DNA from 2 places in the Bradyrhizobium sp. MV1.5 genome. Region 2 is predicted to be linked to the other one. Evidence: predicted binding sites of a transcription regulator. Region 2 holds the regulator's gene; the other holds the start of a gene.
What was found. Region 2 encodes LexA, which represses DNA repair genes until DNA is damaged. Its sites were predicted from a motif close to TGTTCNNNNTGTGTTCNG; they were not measured.

Region 1 (8,525 bases), on a different contig from region 2:
CCCCCCCCCCGTCGCGCCCCCCCCCCCCCCCCGGCTACGAGGGGTGACGCATCACTCCCCGTTCGACTCCCCATTCGCCCCGTTCCCGCTCTCGGCCTCTTCCGTGATGTGCTCGACCGAGACGACGTGTTCGTCCTCGGCGGTGTCGAACACGATCACGCCCTGGGTCGAGCGGCCGGCGACGCGGATGCCTTCGACCGGGCAGCGGATCAGCTGGCCCTTGTCGGTGACCAGCATGATTTGATCAGCATCTTCCACCGGGAACGACGCTACGAGGTTGCCGTTGCGGTTGTTGACGCTCATGGCGACGATGCCTTTGCCGCCTCGGCCCGTGGTGCGGTACTCGTAGGACGAGGTCCGCTTGCCGTAACCGTTGACGGAGACAGTCAGCACGACCTGCTCCTGCGCCGACATCTCGATGTAGCGCTCCTGGGCGAGCTGGAAGCTGCCGGAGGTCTCCTCGGCCTCCGCGTCCGCCGCCGGCTCCTCGGGCGCAGCTTCGCCGGCGACCGCACGACGCATCTTCAGGTACGCCGAGCGCTCGTCGGACGTCGTCTCGACGTGGCGCAGGATCGCCAGAGAGATCACCTTGTCGCCCTCGGCAAGCGCAATGCCGCGCACGCCCATCGAGGTGCGCCCGGTGAACACGCGCACGTCGGTCACGGGGAAGCGGATGCACTGGCCGCCGGCGCCGGTCAAAAGCACGTCGTCGTGCTCGGTGCAGATCTGCACGTCGACGATGGCTTCGTTGTCGTCGAGCTTCATCGCGATGATGCCGGAGCGGCGGACATCGACGAAGTCGGACAGCTTGTTGCGCCGGACGTTGCCGCCGGTCGTGGCGAACATCACGTCGAGATTGCCCCAGGTGGACTCGTCCTCCGGCAGCGGCATGATGGTGGTGATGCGCTCGCCCTGCTCCAGCGGCAGGATGTTGATCAGCGCCTTGCCGCGCGCATTCGGCGCGGCCATCGGCAGGCGCCAGACCTTGATCTTGTAGACTTGGCCGCGCGAAGAGAAGAACAGCATCGGCGTATGCGTGGACGCCACGAACAGCCGGCTGACAAAATCCTCGTCGCGGGTCTGCATGCCGGCGCGGCCCTTGCCGCCGCGGCGCTGGGCCCGGTAGGCCGACAGCGGCACACGCTTGACGTAGCCGGCGTGGGAGACGGTGACGACCATGTCCTCGCGCTGGATCAGGTCCTCGTCCTCGACCTCGCCTTCCTGCTCGATGATGACGGTGCGGCGCGGGGTCGCGAACTCGGCTTTCACTTCGGCGAGCTCGGACTTGATGATTCCCAGCACGCGGTCGCGCGAACGCAGGATGTCGAGATAGTCGGCGATCTCGCCGGCGAGCTTGTCGAGCTCCTCGCGGATTTCGTCACGGCCGAGTGCGGTGAGGCGTTGCAGGCGCAAATCGAGAATGGCCCTCGCCTGCTCCATCGACAGCCGGATCGTGCCGTCCTCGCTGATGCGGTGGCGCGGATCGTCGATCAGCGTCAGCATGTCCTCAACGTCCCGGGCGGGCCAGTCGCGCGACATCAGGGTGTCGCGCGCGGTGGTCGGGTCGGGCGAGGTCCGGATGACGCGGATCATCTCATCGATATTGGCGACCGCGATGGCGAGACCGACCAGGATATGGGCGCGATCGCGGGCCTTGGCGAGCAGGAACTTGGTGCGCCGCGTGACGACCCGCTCGCGGAAGTCGACGAAGATCGCCAGCAGGTCCTTCAGATGCATGATCCGCGGACGGCCGCTGTCGAGCGCCACCATGTTGACGCCGAAGCTCGTTTGCAGCGGCGTGAACCTGTAGAGCTGATTGAGCACCACATCCGGCACGGCGTCGCGCTTCAATTCGATGACGACGCGGTAGCCGTCGCGATCGGATTCATCGCGCAGGTCGCCGATGCCCTCGATCTTCTTTTCCTTGACCAGCTCGGCGATGCGCTCGACCATCGTCGCCTTGTTCACCTGGTAGGGAATCTCGGTGATGATGATCGCCTCGCGCTCCTTGCGGATGGTCTCGATCGCGACCTTGCCGCGCATCATGACCGAGCCGCGGCCGAGGTGATAGGCGGCGCGGATGCCCTGCCGTCCGAGGATGACCCCGCCGGTCGGGAAATCCGGTCCCGGCACGATGTTGATGAGCTCGTCGATGGTGAGCGCGGGGTTGTCGATCAGCGCGACGCAGGCGTGGATGACCTCGCCGAGATTGTGCGGCGGGATGTTGGTCGCCATGCCGACCGCGATGCCGCCGGCGCCGTTGACGAGAAGGTTCGGGAACTTGGCCGGCAAGACCGACGGTTCGGTCTCGTTGTTGTCGTAGTTCGGCTGGAAATCGACCGTGTCCTTGTCGATGTCGGCCAGCAGGGCCAGCGCCGCCTTCGTCAATCGGGCTTCGGTGTAACGATAGGCAGCCGGAGGATCGCCGTCGACCGAGCCGAAATTGCCCTGGCCGTCGATCAGCGGCACGCGCATGGAGAAGTCCTGCGCCATCCGGACCATGGCGTCGTAGATCGACTGGTCGCCATGCGGATGATATTTACCGATGACGTCACCGACCACGCGGGCGGACTTGACGTACTTCTTGTCGGGCGTGTGCCCCTGCTCGTTCATCGAGTACAGGATGCGGCGATGCACCGGCTTCAGACCGTCGCGAGCGTCAGGCAGCGCCCGCGCCACGATCACGCTCATGGCGTAGTCGAGATAGGACTTCTTCATCTCCTCGAAGATGGAGACGGGGCGAATATCCGAGGGTTGCGCCGGCTGGTCGCCGGGCTTGTCGTCGTCGTCAGCCAAGGGGAAATCCGGTGAGATTTTATCTGGGAATCATATAGCGCATCGAGCCCCTGATAACCACCCTCGCGGCGTTCTGGGAAGCGCTTTTTCCGCCTATTTTTCCAACAACTTAAGCCCTTGCGAGCGGTGTCGCGGACGGCCCCCGCATCGGCCTTGCAAAATCGCCGGGGACGCGGGGAAAACCGCGCGGCGAGCTGGCCCCGTCAGCGCGTTTGCCAAGCCGCAATCCGAGCTCACCCCAAACATGAAGCGGGCCCGGAAATTCCGAGCCCGTCCTGCCGATTAGTGGGATTTTCTGACACGAGATGAGAAGCGCCGCCGATCCGGCGGGCGCATCCGCATCGAGACGCCGCGTTCTCAGAACGTGATCGCTCAGAACGGGATATCGTCGTCCATGTCGCTGTTGCGGCCACCGCCGCCGGCCGCTACAGGGCGCCGCGGTGCGCTGCTGACCGGACCGGAGGAGCCGAAATCGCCGCCCGGCTCGTCGCCGAAGCTGCCGCCTCCCCCACCGCCGCTACGGCCGTCCAGCATCGTCAGGGTGGAGTTGAATCCCTGCAGCACGACTTCGGTCGAGTACTTCTCGACGCCGCTCTGGTCGGTCCATTTGCGGGTCTGGAGCGCGCCCTCGACGTAGATCTTGGCGCCCTTCTTCAAATACTGTTCGGCGACCTTGCAGAGCCCTTCATTGAAGATCACGACGCGGTGCCACTCGGTCTTTTCCTTGCGCTCGCCGGTCGCTTTGTCGCGCCACGTCTCCGAGGTCGCGACGCTCAGATTGGCAATCGGCCGCCCGTCCTGGGTGCGGCGGATTTCAGGATCCTTGCCGAGATTTCCAACCAGAATGACCTTGTTGACGCTTCCCGCCATCTCCGCTCTCCGCTCCGAATGCCATTGAATTCAAGAAGGCCGGTCCGCTCCCCGCGTTCCGCCGTGCCTGTTGAGGCGACCCTATACGCTCGCCGAACGCTTGCGGACGCCGATCAGTCCGTCACCCCTCCGGTTATCCCCACATATAGCATCGACCTCCGGCTCGTTCCAGATTTGTTCTTGGCGAATGACAGCCCTGAAGGTGTGGGAATCGATCGGCCAATGTGCTGTGGGAAGGCACGGGTCGATTGGAACCTTTTTAGGTTCCAAAAAACGGAAGAAAGAACTTAACATTCAGCAAGTTATGGGTACTCGCACTGCCCCGTTCTTGTTGCATTTCGGAGACGGACTCTGCCGCTCCGCAGAGCTACGGTTGCCTCGGACTTAGTTCATATGGGCCCTCGCGCCTGATCAGCCGCTTCGGGGACATTAAGAGGCGGACGAACCTGGGGAGACTTGCAATGAATAGGCTTCTTATTGGTGCAATCGGTGCAGTGGCGATGGGCCTGTCGGCTCCGGCCAGTGCGGCGGACATGGCCGCGCGTCCTTACACGAAGGCGCCAATGGCCGCGCCCGCACCGATCTATACCTGGACCGGCTTCTACGCCGGTGTGCAGGGAGGCGGCGGCTGGGGTCGTAGCGACGAGACCTTCTTCGACGGTCCGAACACAGCGATCTTCGCAGGCAGCCAGAGGTATGACACGAGCGGCGGCTTCGTCGGCGGGGTGTTCGGCTACAATTGGCAGTCCGGTCCGGCCGTGTTCGGCATCGAAGGCGATTATCACTGGGCCGACATCAGCGGCCGTTCGGCCGAGATTAATGCCGGCCTCGGCGACACCTACTTCACGAAGATTCGTGGCTTCGGCGACATCAAGGGCCGTCTCGGCTACTCGACCGGCCCCGCGCTCTGGTTCGTCAGCGGCGGTGCCGCGGTCGGTGACATCCAGCACCGCTACGACGGCATTCCCGGAAACGTCTTTGTCCAGAACGACTGGCGCTGGGGTTGGACCGTCGGTGCAGGCGCTGAATACATGTTCGCTCCGAACTGGTCAGCCAAGGTCGAGTATAACTACATCGATTTCGGCAGGAGCACGATCCAATACTCTCCAGTGGTCACCAACCGCTCCGAATGGACCGACACCGTTCACACCATCAAGGTGGGCGTGAACTATCACTTCAACTGGGGCGGCTCGGTCGTCGCGAAGTACTGATATCCCTCTGATATCATTGAGATCAAAGGCCGGCCCTGTGCCGGCCTTTTTTGCTGTGCTTCCCCAGCTCGGAATAGTCAGTCAACAACCATTACGTTTCACACACGGTGTGACTTTTGAGTGACACAACTTGCGGCTTCACCGGTGTATGGAGACATCAGTTGGACCACCGCGTCCGATGCCCTTCCCGATCGTGGAAGGCACAATCAGAAACTGGGACTGGGATTAGTTGAAAATGAAAAAGGTTTGGTTGGCTTCGGCCTGTTTGTTCGCTCTCGCTGCCCCGGCCTCGGCCGCTGATCTCGCGGCGCGCCCCTACACCAAGGCGCCGGTGGCCATGGCTTCGGTCTACAACTGGACCGGCTTCTACCTCGGTATCGTCGGTGGTGGCGCCTGGGAAAATTCCTCCACCGACCCGAAGATGAAGGGCGGCTTCGTCGGCGGCACCGCCGGCTATAACTGGCAGACCGGCAACGTCGTGTTCGGCGTCGAGGCCGATGGCGCCTGGGCAGACGTCAGCGCTTCGGCCGCTGGTACGGTTTTCGTTGCGGGCGTCGGTGGCATCCCCGCCTCGCTGAGCTCCAAGACTGACGCGATGGGCACCGTGCGCGGCCGCATCGGCTGGGCCGTCAACAACGTGCTGTTCTACGGCACCGGTGGTTACGCCTGGATCGACAACAAGCTCACCGCCACCCTGGGCGGTCTCTCGGTCTCCGACAGCAAGTTCCACTCGGGCTGGACCGTCGGCGCGGGCGTCGAGGCGTTCTTCGCTCCGCAGTGGTCGGTCAAGGGCGAATACCTCTATCGCAGCCTCGGCGGCGAGACCTACTTCGGAGGCGCCATTCCGACCGGAACGCTCAACCTCCACACCGTGCAGGTCGGCGTGAACTATCACTTCGGGGGCCCGGTGGTCGCGAAGTACTGAGTTCAGTACCTAGCTCCAACGCATCCGCGTTACGAAAGGCCGGCCTTGCGCCGGCCTTTTTGTTTGACGGGCACGTCGCCTCGAGTTTCGACTGCCGCGCTCCTGCCAGATGCCGCCAGCGCGCCAACAATCCGTTGACGATTCGCAAACGCCACTGGAAATCCGCCCCCGTTCTTCCTACGTTCGCTCACATACCCATCGGCGCCGATCCCGGTTCCGGGCGAAGCGCGCCTGTTTCGTTGGCGCGATCGCGCGCTTTTGGATTCCTTGAGGACCACCAGGATGGATGAAGTGATCAAGGCGAAGCGCCAACAACAGAACGTGGGAGCACACCTGCGCGCAATTACGATCCGTGGCGCGCGCGAGCACAACCTCAAGAACGTCGACGTCGAGATTCCCCGCGACAAGCTGGTGGTGTTCACGGGGCTGTCAGGCTCCGGCAAATCCTCGCTCGCGTTCGACACCATCTACGCCGAGGGCCAGCGCCGCTACGTCGAATCGCTGTCGGCCTATGCCCGCCAGTTCCTGGAGATGATGCAGAAGCCTGATGTCGACCAGATCGACGGCCTGTCGCCGGCGATCTCGATCGAGCAGAAGACGACGTCGAAGAACCCGCGCTCCACCGTCGGCACCGTCACCGAAATCTACGACTATATGCGCCTGCTGTGGGCGCGTGTCGGCGTGCCCTATTCGCCCGCCACCGGCCTGCCGATCGAGAGCCAGACCGTCTCGCAGATGGTCGACCGCGTGCTGGCGCTCCCCGAGGGCTCGCGCCTCTATCTGCTCGCGCCGGTCGTGCGCGGCCGCAAGGGTGAGTACCGCAAAGAGCTCGCCGAATGGCTCAAGAAGGGCTTTCAGCGCGTCAAGATCGACGGCGCCTTCCACGAGCTCGCCGAAGCGCCGACGCTAGACAAGAAATTCCCGCACGACATCGACGTCGTCGTCGACCGCATCGTCGTGCGCCCCGACATCGGTCAGCGCCTCGCCGAAAGCTTCGAGACCGCGCTGAAGCTTGCCGAGGGTCTTGCCGTCATCGAATTCGCCGATGCGCCGGCTGCAGCAGCACCCGCGGAAGAGAAAAAGAAGACCGCAAAGATCCACGACAAGAGCGGACCCGAGCGCATGCTGTTCTCGGAAAAGTTCGCCTGCCCCGTGTCCGGCTTCACCATCCCCGAGATCGAGCCCCGACTGTTCTCGTTCAACAATCCCTATGGCGCCTGCCCGGCCTGCGGCGGACTCGGCGTCGAGCAGCATGTCGACGAAGACCTCGTCATCCCCGACAAGGAGCTCGCCATCGGCAAGGGCGCGATCGCGCCCTGGGCCAAATCCTCGTCGCCCTATTACATCCAGACGCTGACTGCGCTCGGCAAGCACTACAAGTTCACGCTGACCACCAAATGGAAGGATCTGCCCAAGAAGACGCAGAACGCGATCCTGCATGGCTCCGGCGAGGACGAGATCAAGTTCTCCTACGAGGACGGCGTCCGTTCCTACGACACCAAGAAGCCGTTCGAGGGCGTCATCACCAACATCAACCGCCGCTATCGCGAGACCGAGAGCGAGTGGGCGCGCGAGGAGCTGGCGAAGTACTTCCACGACGTGCCCTGCGAGGCGTGCCACGGCTTTCGGCTGAAGCCCGAGGCGCTCTGCGTCAAGATCGGCGGCAAGCATATCGGCGACATCTCCGAAATGTCGGTGAAGGGCGCCGGCGCGTGGTTCGAGACCGTGCCGGAGGCGCTGAACACCCAGCAGAACGAGATCGCCGGCCGCATCCTCAAGGAGATCCGCGAGCGCCTCACCTTCCTGCTCGACGTCGGCCTCAACTATCTCACGCTGTCCCGCTCCTCCGGCACGCTGTCCGGCGGCGAGAGCCAGCGCATCCGCCTGGCCTCGCAGATCGGCTCGGGGCTAACAGGCGTGCTCTACGTGCTGGACGAGCCCTCGATCGGACTGCACCAGCGCGACAACGCACGCCTGCTCGATACGCTGAAGCGCCTGCGCGACCTCGGCAACACCGTGATCGTAGTCGAGCATGACGAGGACGCGATCCTGCTCGCCGACCACGTCCTCGACATCGGGCCTGGCGCCGGCATGCATGGCGGCAACATCATCGCCGAAGGCACGCCCGCCGAAATCATGCGCAACCCGAACTCGCTGACCGGCAAATATCTCACGGGCGAGCTCGAGGTCGAGGTGCCGGAGCGGCGCCCGCCAAACCATCGCCGCACCATCAAGGTGGTCAACGCGCGCGGCAATAATCTGAAGAACGTCACGGCCGAAATCCCGCTCGGCCTGTTCACCTGCGTCACCGGCGTCTCCGGCGGCGGCAAGTCGACGCTGCTGATCGACACGCTGTACAAGGCGATCGCCCGCAAGCTGAACAATGCCAGCGAGGGCGCGGCTCCGCACGACCGCATCGAGGGCCTCGAGCACATCGACAAGATCATCGACATCGACCAGTCGCCGATCGGCCGCACGCCACGTTCGAACCCCGCGACCTACACCGGCGCCTTCACGCCGATCCGCGAATGGTTCGCCGGCCTGCCCGAGTCCAAAGCGCGCGGCTACGAGCCCGGCCGCTTCTCCTTCAACGTCAAGGGCGGCCGCTGCGAGGCCTGCCAGGGCGACGGCGTCATCAAGATCGAGATGCACTTTCTACCCGACGTCTACGTCACCTGCGACGTCTGCAAGGGCAAGCGCTACAACCGCGAGACGCTCGAGGT
Region 2 (8,525 bases):
TCGTCAGCCGGGCCGAGAAGAACGCCTACGCCGCCTTCTGCCTGACCGTCGACACCGCCCATTACAGCCGTCGTGAACGTGACATCGCCAAGCGCTACGTTCGCGAGAGCCGGCTGCGCGCCACCGGCGGCGATTACCAGAAGGGTCTGGAGTGGCGGACGGTGAAGATGATCAAGGACAAGTTCAAGATCCCGCTGATCCTCAAGGGCATCGCGACGCCAGAGGACGCGCTGATCGCGATCGATCACGGCGTCGAATGGATCTACGTCTCCAACCATGGCGGCCGTCAACTCGATCACGGTCGCGGCGCCATGCACGTGCTGCCGGAGATCGTTGACGCCGTGAACGGCCGCGCCAAGATCATGGTCGATGGCGGCATCTGTCGCGGCACCGACATCGTCAAGGCGATCGCGGCGGGCGCCGACGTCGTCGGCATCGGCCGGCTGCAATGCTGGGCGCTGGCGGCGGCCGGCGAAGCCGGCGTGGCGCGCATGCTGGAGCTGCTCGAAGATGAAGTGCTGCGCTGCCTCGGCCTCTTGGGTGCGACCTCGTTCGCCGAGGTCAACAAATCCTGCCTGCACCAGGCGACCGCAACCAATGCGCCGAGTGTGTTCAGCGCGTTTCCGCTGTTCGACCACGAGCCGTATCGATACTGAGCGAAAGGATGCAGGTGAAATCGCTCTCTCCCGGAGCTGCGGATGCGCTCCTGTTCGATCTCGGCCGCGTGGTGCTCGATATCGATTTTTCCAAGGCGATCGCCTGCTGGGCGGGACATGCCGGCTGCAAGCCCGACGCCATCGTCGCGCGTTATGTGCGGGACAGCGAAGCCTATCGGTTGCACGAGATGGGGAAGATCAGCGATGAGGATTATTTCGCCTCATTGCGAGCCTCGCTCGGAATTGGCATTTCGGATGCGCAGTTCCTGGAAGGCTGGAACGCGATCTTCGCCGGTGAAATGCCTGAGATCTCCGAGCTGCTGCCGCGGGCAGCGAAGCAGATGCCGCTTTACGCTTTCTCCAACACCAACCGGCCGCACGTGGACCATTTCTCGAGGGAGTATGCCGACCTCCTCGGCCATTTCCGAGAGCTGTATTTGTCGTCCAGCATCGGCCTGCGCAAACCGGATGCGGAAGCCTTCGACCACGTCGTTGCGGCGATCGGCGTGCCCGCCGGGCGCATCGTGTTCTTCGATGATCTTGCTGAAAACATCGAGGGAGCGCGGGCGCGCGGCTTGACGGCGGTGCATGTGACCTCGCCGCGTGACGTCGGGAACGCGTTGAAGGCATTGGGCATCTGACGACGATCCGTCGGCGCGAAGCCCATGGAAGGTGCGCCCGACGGAACTAATTCGAAAGATTTTGGAACCAATCACTTTGTGCATTTTTATACAGAGTTCCCGGAACAGAATACCGTCTTCAGGAGTCTACAGCCCGTTGGGACTTCTACGAACGGGTGCATCACCGTGTTGGGCAAAAACTACCTCACTAGGCAGGCCTCTCTTCTCCTTGAATTCGCCAGGACAACTTCAGACTCGGACCTTTCCGCCAAGCTCGTGAGCAAGGCCGCCGACCTGAAATCCCAGGCCGATCCGCTGCCAGACAAAGACCAGGGGCCGAAGGCGCCCGACGTAACTCCCGGGCGGGCAGGGAGCTGATCAGTGGCGCTCGTCGTTCTCCTCTTGTCATGATTTTCGTCGCTTCCATGACCACTCTCCTGCCGATCCGTCACCTCGTGCCCCGACGCGCTTAATGCCGCCTTCCGGAACAATGTGAAGCGGCGGGACGACTGCGCCCGCTGAGCCGTTTTTGCCTCCGCGCCCGCGCTCGGCTAGAAGACTTGCGGAACATTCGCCCGAACGTGCCGAGCAGGAGTTTTCGCCGTGGCCTTGATGCCGGTTTCCGATGCGCTTGCCGCGGTGCTGGCGGGTGCAGAGCCGCTGCCGGAAGACATGATTTCCCTCGACGAGGCCTACCATCGCGTGCTCGCGCGTGACGTCGCCGCGCGACGCACGCAGCCGCCGCAGGCGATGTCCGCGATGGACGGCTACGCGGTGCGCGCGGCCGATGCCGCGACGATCGATTCGGAGCTCACCGTCATCGGCGAAGTCGCGGCGGGCCGGCCGTTCGCGGGGACGGTCGGCGCCGGCGAGGCCGTGCGGATCTTCACCGGCGGCGTCGTTCCCGCTGGCGCGGACGCCGTCGTGATCCAGGAGGACACGGTCGCCGCCGGCAAGCGTATCACGATCAAGGAAGCCGCGGTCGCCGGACGGCACATCCGCCGCGCCGGCGTCGATTTCCGCGAAGGCGACGTGCTCCTGCGCAAGGGAAGCCGTCTCACCGAGCGCGACCTCGCGCTCGCCGCCGGGATGAAACATCCGCACCTTGCCGTTTTCAGGCGACCGAAGGTCGCGATTCTCGCCACCGGCGACGAGCTGGTGATGCCGGGCACCACGCCCGGCCACGGCCAGATCGTCTATTCCAACGGCTACGCCCTGCACGCGCTCGCCCGCAGCGAAGGCGCCGAGACCATCGACCTCGGGATTGCCGCCGACACGCTGGAGGCGACCACCGCCGGCATCCGCCGCGCCCGCGAGAGCGGCGCCGACATCCTGATCACGACCGGCGGCGCATCGGTCGGCGACCACGATCTGGTCCAGCAGGCGCTGCGGGACGAAGGCATCGCGATGGCGTTCTGGAAGATCGCGATGCGGCCAGGCAAGCCGATGATGCACGGACGACTCGGCGCAATGGGTGTGATCGGCCTGCCGGGCAATCCCGTGTCGTCCTACGTGTGCGCTTTCCTGTTCATGGTGCCGCTGATTCGCGCCCTGTCGGGCCGTTCGGTGATTCACCATCGCCGTGAACGCGCCGTGCTCGGCCGCGACGTCGGCGCCAACGACCAGCGCGAGGACTATCTGCGGGCGCATCTGGAGGAGCGTGACGATGGCACACGCGTCGTTCTTCCCGTCAATCATCAGGACTCTTCGCTGCTTGCGAATCTCGCTGCAGCGCAGGTACTTCTCGTACGCGCACCATTCGCGCCGAAGGCCGAGACCGGCACGGCTTGCGAAGTGTTGCGGCTCCCCGTCTGAGCGCCTCGGCAACGCGCGTTCCGCGAAGTTTGCCCTGTTCACGGTAAATTAAGCAGTTGCGGAACATGTATCGAACATATAGTGTCCGTTCATGATTTGTTTCGAGCATGTAGCGGCTTATGGCCGAATTCAGCGTCTCGGAATCGGACGACATCAACCGGGGGACTTTGGTCGAGATGTTAACGCGCAAACAATACGAGCTTCTGCGGTTCATCAGTGAACGTCTGAAGGAAAGCGGCGTACCGCCCTCCTTCGACGAGATGAAGGATGCGCTCGACCTGCGCTCGAAGTCGGGCATCCATCGCCTGATCACGGCGCTCGAGGAGCGTGGCTTCATCCGACGCCTGCCCAACCGCGCCCGCGCGATTGAAGTCATCAAGCTGCCGGAGCTCCAGGCGGCCGCCGGCAGCCGCCGCGGCTTCACGCCGAGCGTCATCGAGGGCAATCTCGGCAAGGTGCGTGCGGGCTCCAGCCTGCCCGCTGACGAGGGCGAACGTCCCGTGGCGGTGCCGGTGATGGGCCGCATCGCGGCCGGCACGCCGATCGAGGCATTGCAGACCCGCAGCCATACCATCAGCGTACCGCCTGACATGCTCGGCTCGGGCGAGCATTACGCGCTCGAAGTACGCGGTGATTCCATGGTCGAGGCCGGCATCCTCGACGGCGACATGGCGCTGATCCAGCGCAACGAGAGCGCTGATACCGGCGACATCGTGGTGGCGCTGATCGACGACGAGGAGGCGACGCTGAAGCGCTTCCGCCGTCGCGGCGCCTCGATCGCGCTCGAGCCCGCCAACGCAGCCTATGAGGTCCGCATCCTGCCGCCCGACCGGGTGAAGATTCAGGGCAAGCTGATCGGGCTTTACCGGAAGTACTGATACCGGGAGTACTTGATGCGGGAGTGCTTCATACGGGAAGTACTACATGCCGGCCATCGCCGGTCAGAGATTGGAGCGGATCATCGTCCGCTCCGGCTGGATAGTCTTTCTGGTTCTGCACAGACTATCCGGCCCTTTGTCCGGCACTCGCTCCTCGCGACGCCCAGGAAACAGCACCGCTTCGCGGCTCGAATGTTCGCGGAAACAGCGGCTAGCACGCGCCTCCCAAATGCATCGCAGCGTGCTTTGTTCCTATTGAATTCGGGAAAGATAATGTGATCGCGGCTCGCTGAGACCAGCCGCAGATTTGCCCACAACCAAGCAGAGCGTTCGTGCTTCAACTCTGATAGAGGCCTGCGCCTCGATTGAGAGACGCGGGTTGCTATCCCAGCATGAGGAGCACCCGATGTGTGACTACAGCCTGCATGCCGTCGCGTCGCGCCCCGCCGAAGTCGGCGAGACGATTGTCACGACAAGCTTCCGCGGCACCTCGACGCGCGGCTTCGCCTCCGCAGCCGATCCGTCTGTTGCGGTCTGCCTGCTGCCGGGAACGGAGCTGGCCTTCGCCGACGACGTCCGCTACGACAATCGCTGGATCTGGACGCGCACCATCAACTCCCGCGTGGGCAAGTTCGGCAAGATCGATCCGCACGTTCCCGACCGCCATCATGACGCGATCGAATTCCCCGACGGCAAATACGTGCTGGTGACGCAGCTCGTCGAAGGCCAGCGAGCGACCGTGCTGCAACTGCCGGTGACTCAGTCGGTCACCGAGCGCGAGAACAAGGCGCAAATCATCGCCGACAGGCAGCCGACCGTCACGCACCTGCCGATCGGCTGACACAGCCGCCCTCCGGCTACGAGGTCGGAGGTCAGGATTGAATCGCCATCGCCGGCCGTGGCCGGCGAGAAGGTGTGGTTTGCGCCCGGCGAATCCGAGCGGATGCGCCACCCCACTGCATTGCTCCGCACCATCAGATCAATCGTCGGCCTGCAAGTCCGTCTCCGCGGGCGTTGCGTCCTTGATGCGGGACGCGGTCGCCTTCGGCGCAAGGCTGCCGTCGAAATCACCCTCGCCAGCGCCGGCCGGCAACCAGGGGCGGCTCGTGCCTCTCGCCCTCACCGCCTGAACCACAAATCCGTCACCGCGCTGCGCCAGCGCCAGCGCGCTCTGGCTGGCGAGCCGCTGCCGATCGACCACCATCGCCGCGCAATCGGACGGCGCGGGACGTGTCGTCACCACCAGCGCGGCCCGACTGCAATCGTCCACGAGAGCGTCGACGCGCAGTGCCAGCGCGACCAGCCTCCCGTCGGCCAGTGGCGTCACGCAGCCGGATTCGTCACAGGACACGCCATCGGCCAGCGAGGCTCTGCCGGCATCGCGCGGATCGGCGTCGGCAGCGAGCCATTCCTTGAGCAGAAAGCTGTCCTTGTTGGTCCTGATCAGGTGCAGATATCCGTCCCTGCCCCGCACCGCGACGCTCGCGCCATCCCCGGCAATCAGGACGTCGGGCTGCCGCGCCGACAGTCCCCAGAGGATCGCTGCCAGCAGCACCAGGGCGCCGGACCAGCGCAGCGGCGTGCGCAACAAGCCCAGCACGATGATTCCCAGGCTCGCCGCGATCAGCGGCGCGATCCCGAACGCCGGGATGCGGCCGACCGCGCCGGGCAAGGCCGCGACCCAGCGGGAGACCGCGACCATCCACTCGATGCCGATCCCCATCAGCCACCAGAACACGCTGTCCAGCCCGAACGGCGCAGCAAGCAGCCCCAACAGTCCCGCCGGCATCACCAGCGCCGAGACCACGGGCATCGCGCCGAGATTGGCGAGCACGCCGAACGGCGTGACACGGTGGAAATGGAACGCGGCATAGGGCGTAGTCGCAAGTCCCGCAATCAGCGAGGCCATGAACAGCATCGCGATCTCGCGCCCACCCCACATCGCAATGCGCGCGGTCGCCGAATGGTCCGGCGAGGCAAACAAATTCGGCATGCCGATCTGCACCAGCGCCACCAGCCCCAGCGTTGCCGCAAACGACATCTGAAAACTCGGATGCACCAGCGCTTCCGGCGCGACCGTCAGCACGATCAGCGCGGCGACAGCGAGCGTGCGGAAGGTGATGGCACGGCGATCGACCATCACCGCGATCAGCACCACCGCCGTCATGAAGAACGACCTTTGCGTGGCGACCTCCGCGCCCGACAGCAACAGGTAGAACGCAGCGCCGACCAGCGCCGCGGCGGCCGACCATTTCTTGATGGCGAAGCCGGCCGCCAGTCCCGGAACCAAAGCGAGCAGCGCGCGCACCGCGAAGAACACGACACCGGCCACGACGGCCATGTGATAACCGGAGATCGAGAGCACGTGGCCGAGACCGGAGATGAACATCGCATCGTTGACGGGCGTGGTGATCGCATCGCGTCGCCCGGTGAGCAGCGCAGTCGCGATCGCCCGGTTGTCGCCGTCGAGCGTCGCCCGGATGCGGGCATCGATCGCATCGCGCAAGCCTTGCATGAAGGCCGCATAACGCAGCCGCAAGCCGGCGGTCTCAGGGGGCGCCGCCACCGTGATTGCGCCCATTGCGAAGCCGGAGGCGCCGATGCCCTGGAAGAACATGTCGCGCGAAAAGTCGTAACTGCCGGGCCGCACCGGTGCGAGCGGCGGCATCAGCCGCGCCTTGAGCTGAACGAAGCTGCCGACCTCCGGCGCGGTGCCCTTACGGACCGACAGGCGCACGCGCTCGAGCCTGACGTCGCTGCGCTGCGCCTCCATCGCGGTGACGCGCAGCACAAAACGATCTGTACGCTCGCGAATGTCGCGGGCCTCGACGAAGCCCGACAACGACACCGAATAGAGCGCCTTTGCCAGCACGGGGTGGGCGATGCGCGCCGTCTTCCAGGTCGCGACGGCAAAGCCGGCCGCGACCGCCGCGATCATGATGGCCGGGGCGAACAACCGGCTCCGCCGCAACAGAGCCGCGCCAAGCAGGAGCGCGACGGCGCTCGTGGCAACGACCCACAGCACCGGCTCATGATCTGCGGAGAAATAAAGCGCGATGCCGCAGCCAAACGCCACGGGCACCCACGGCAACAGCCGCCCGGCGCCAGCCTCGGCGCGTAGCCACGCGCGGAGGGTCTCGGCCAGCGATGTCCAGAGGTCGAGGCCTGCAGCCGCAAGGCCGCCCGCAGACGCGGTGCGGCCCCCGGGCCACGTCCCCGCGATCCCCTGCGACCGTACCGTCCGGCCCGGCTCCGCCATTCCCTGCACTCGATAATACGCAACGAAGCGAGAAGCTACCGGAACGTGCAGGCGGGCGGATAGCGGTACGGATCAGGAACGAAAGGGCGCGACCGCTACTTTTCCTCTTCCATCGTCACCGCGACATCCGCCTTGGCCGACAGCCGGACCTTGTTGCCCTCGATGTCGGCGACGAGGCCCTTGTCGATGAAGTGATGATGTCCCTTGTGGCTGCCCTCGCCGCTGTCCTTCTTGGTCAGCTTGATGCGATTGCCTTCGACCTTGTCGACGGTGCCGATGTGGACGCCATCGGCGCCGATGACTTCCATATGCTCTGCGATGTTCTGCATGGTGGGTTCCTTGTTGGACCCACCCCAACGCGCGGGATGCAAGTTCGTTCTCTCACGAGAATGACGAAGCCGTGTGCCCGGCTGGTCAGATCAGCGGCACCTGCGACGAAGCATGGTGATTGACGATCTTCCAATCGCCGTCCTCGCGAATGATGACCCAGCTCATCTTGACCGAGAAATCGGGACGTTCGCCGGCGAGATCGAACGAGATGGTTGCAGCCATGTTGATCAGATCAGGACCTGCCCTCGCCGCATTCACTTCGGAGAACACCGCGCTCGGTTTGCGCCAGCGTGGCAGGCCATTGAAATAGTCTGCTACGCCGTCCCTGCCCTGGTAGAGCTTCGGGTTGGAGCCGAAGAAGAAGGCATTCTTCGAATACAGAGACGAGAGGGCAGCGGCGTCGAGCATGGCGAAGCCGGCGCGCCATTTCGCGATGATGGCGGAAACGATGGCGTCGGCTTCGTCGCTCATTGTGGTCTCGCAGCTCTTTTCAGCCTTTAGCCACTTCCTTCGCGAACGTGTCGCGCAGGCCGATGGTCCTGGAAAATACCGGTCTGCCGGGGGTCGAGTCCTTGTCGCGCACGAAATAGCCCTGGCGCTCGAACTGCATCGGCTCGGTCGAATTGCTTTTCGCAACCGACGCCTCGACGCAGGCATCAGCGAGAATTTCCAGCGACTGCGGATTGAGGTCGGCGGCGAAGTTCGAGGCGTCCGGGCTCGGACTGGCAAACAGCTGGTTGTAGACGCGGATTTCCGCGGGCACGGATGTTGCCGCCGACAGCCAGTGCATTGTGGCCTTGACCTTGCGGCCGTCGGGCGCGTTACCGCCCTTGGTCGCGGGATCGTAGGTGCAACGCAATTCCACCACTTCGCCGGCATCGTTCTTGATCACGCCGGTGCACTTGACGAAATAGGCGTAGCGCAGCCGCACCTCGTTGCCCGGCGACAGACGAAAGAACTTTTTCGG

Region 1: AC0L2J_RS12385 (single-stranded DNA-binding protein) is a predicted target of LexA. The motif match lies at 3,831-3,848, and genes of this name have one in related genera.

What each region holds. Positions count from the first base shown of each region.
Region 1 covers NZ_JBVVPL010000010.1:52,843-61,367, reverse strand. The annotation lists gene gyrA (DNA gyrase subunit A) at 52-2,796, opposite strand; gene AC0L2J_RS12385 (single-stranded DNA-binding protein) at 3,169-3,666, opposite strand; gene AC0L2J_RS12380 (outer membrane protein) at 4,128-4,877, shown strand; gene AC0L2J_RS12375 (outer membrane protein) at 5,113-5,802, shown strand; gene uvrA (excinuclease ABC subunit UvrA) at 6,085-8,525, shown strand, end outside.
Region 2 covers NZ_JBVVPL010000027.1:42,628-51,152, forward strand. The annotation lists gene AC0L2J_RS23485 (alpha-hydroxy acid oxidase) at 1-656, shown strand, start outside; gene AC0L2J_RS23490 (HAD family hydrolase) at 665-1,297, shown strand; gene AC0L2J_RS23495 (molybdopterin molybdotransferase MoeA) at 1,880-3,091, shown strand; gene lexA (transcriptional repressor LexA) at 3,268-3,969, shown strand; gene AC0L2J_RS23505 (hypothetical protein) at 4,376-4,810, shown strand; gene AC0L2J_RS23510 (ComEC/Rec2 family competence protein) at 4,949-7,228, opposite strand; gene AC0L2J_RS23515 (DUF2171 domain-containing protein) at 7,324-7,557, opposite strand; gene AC0L2J_RS23520 (nuclear transport factor 2 family protein) at 7,643-8,029, opposite strand; gene AC0L2J_RS23525 (glutamine--tRNA ligase/YqeY domain fusion protein) at 8,049-8,525, opposite strand, start outside.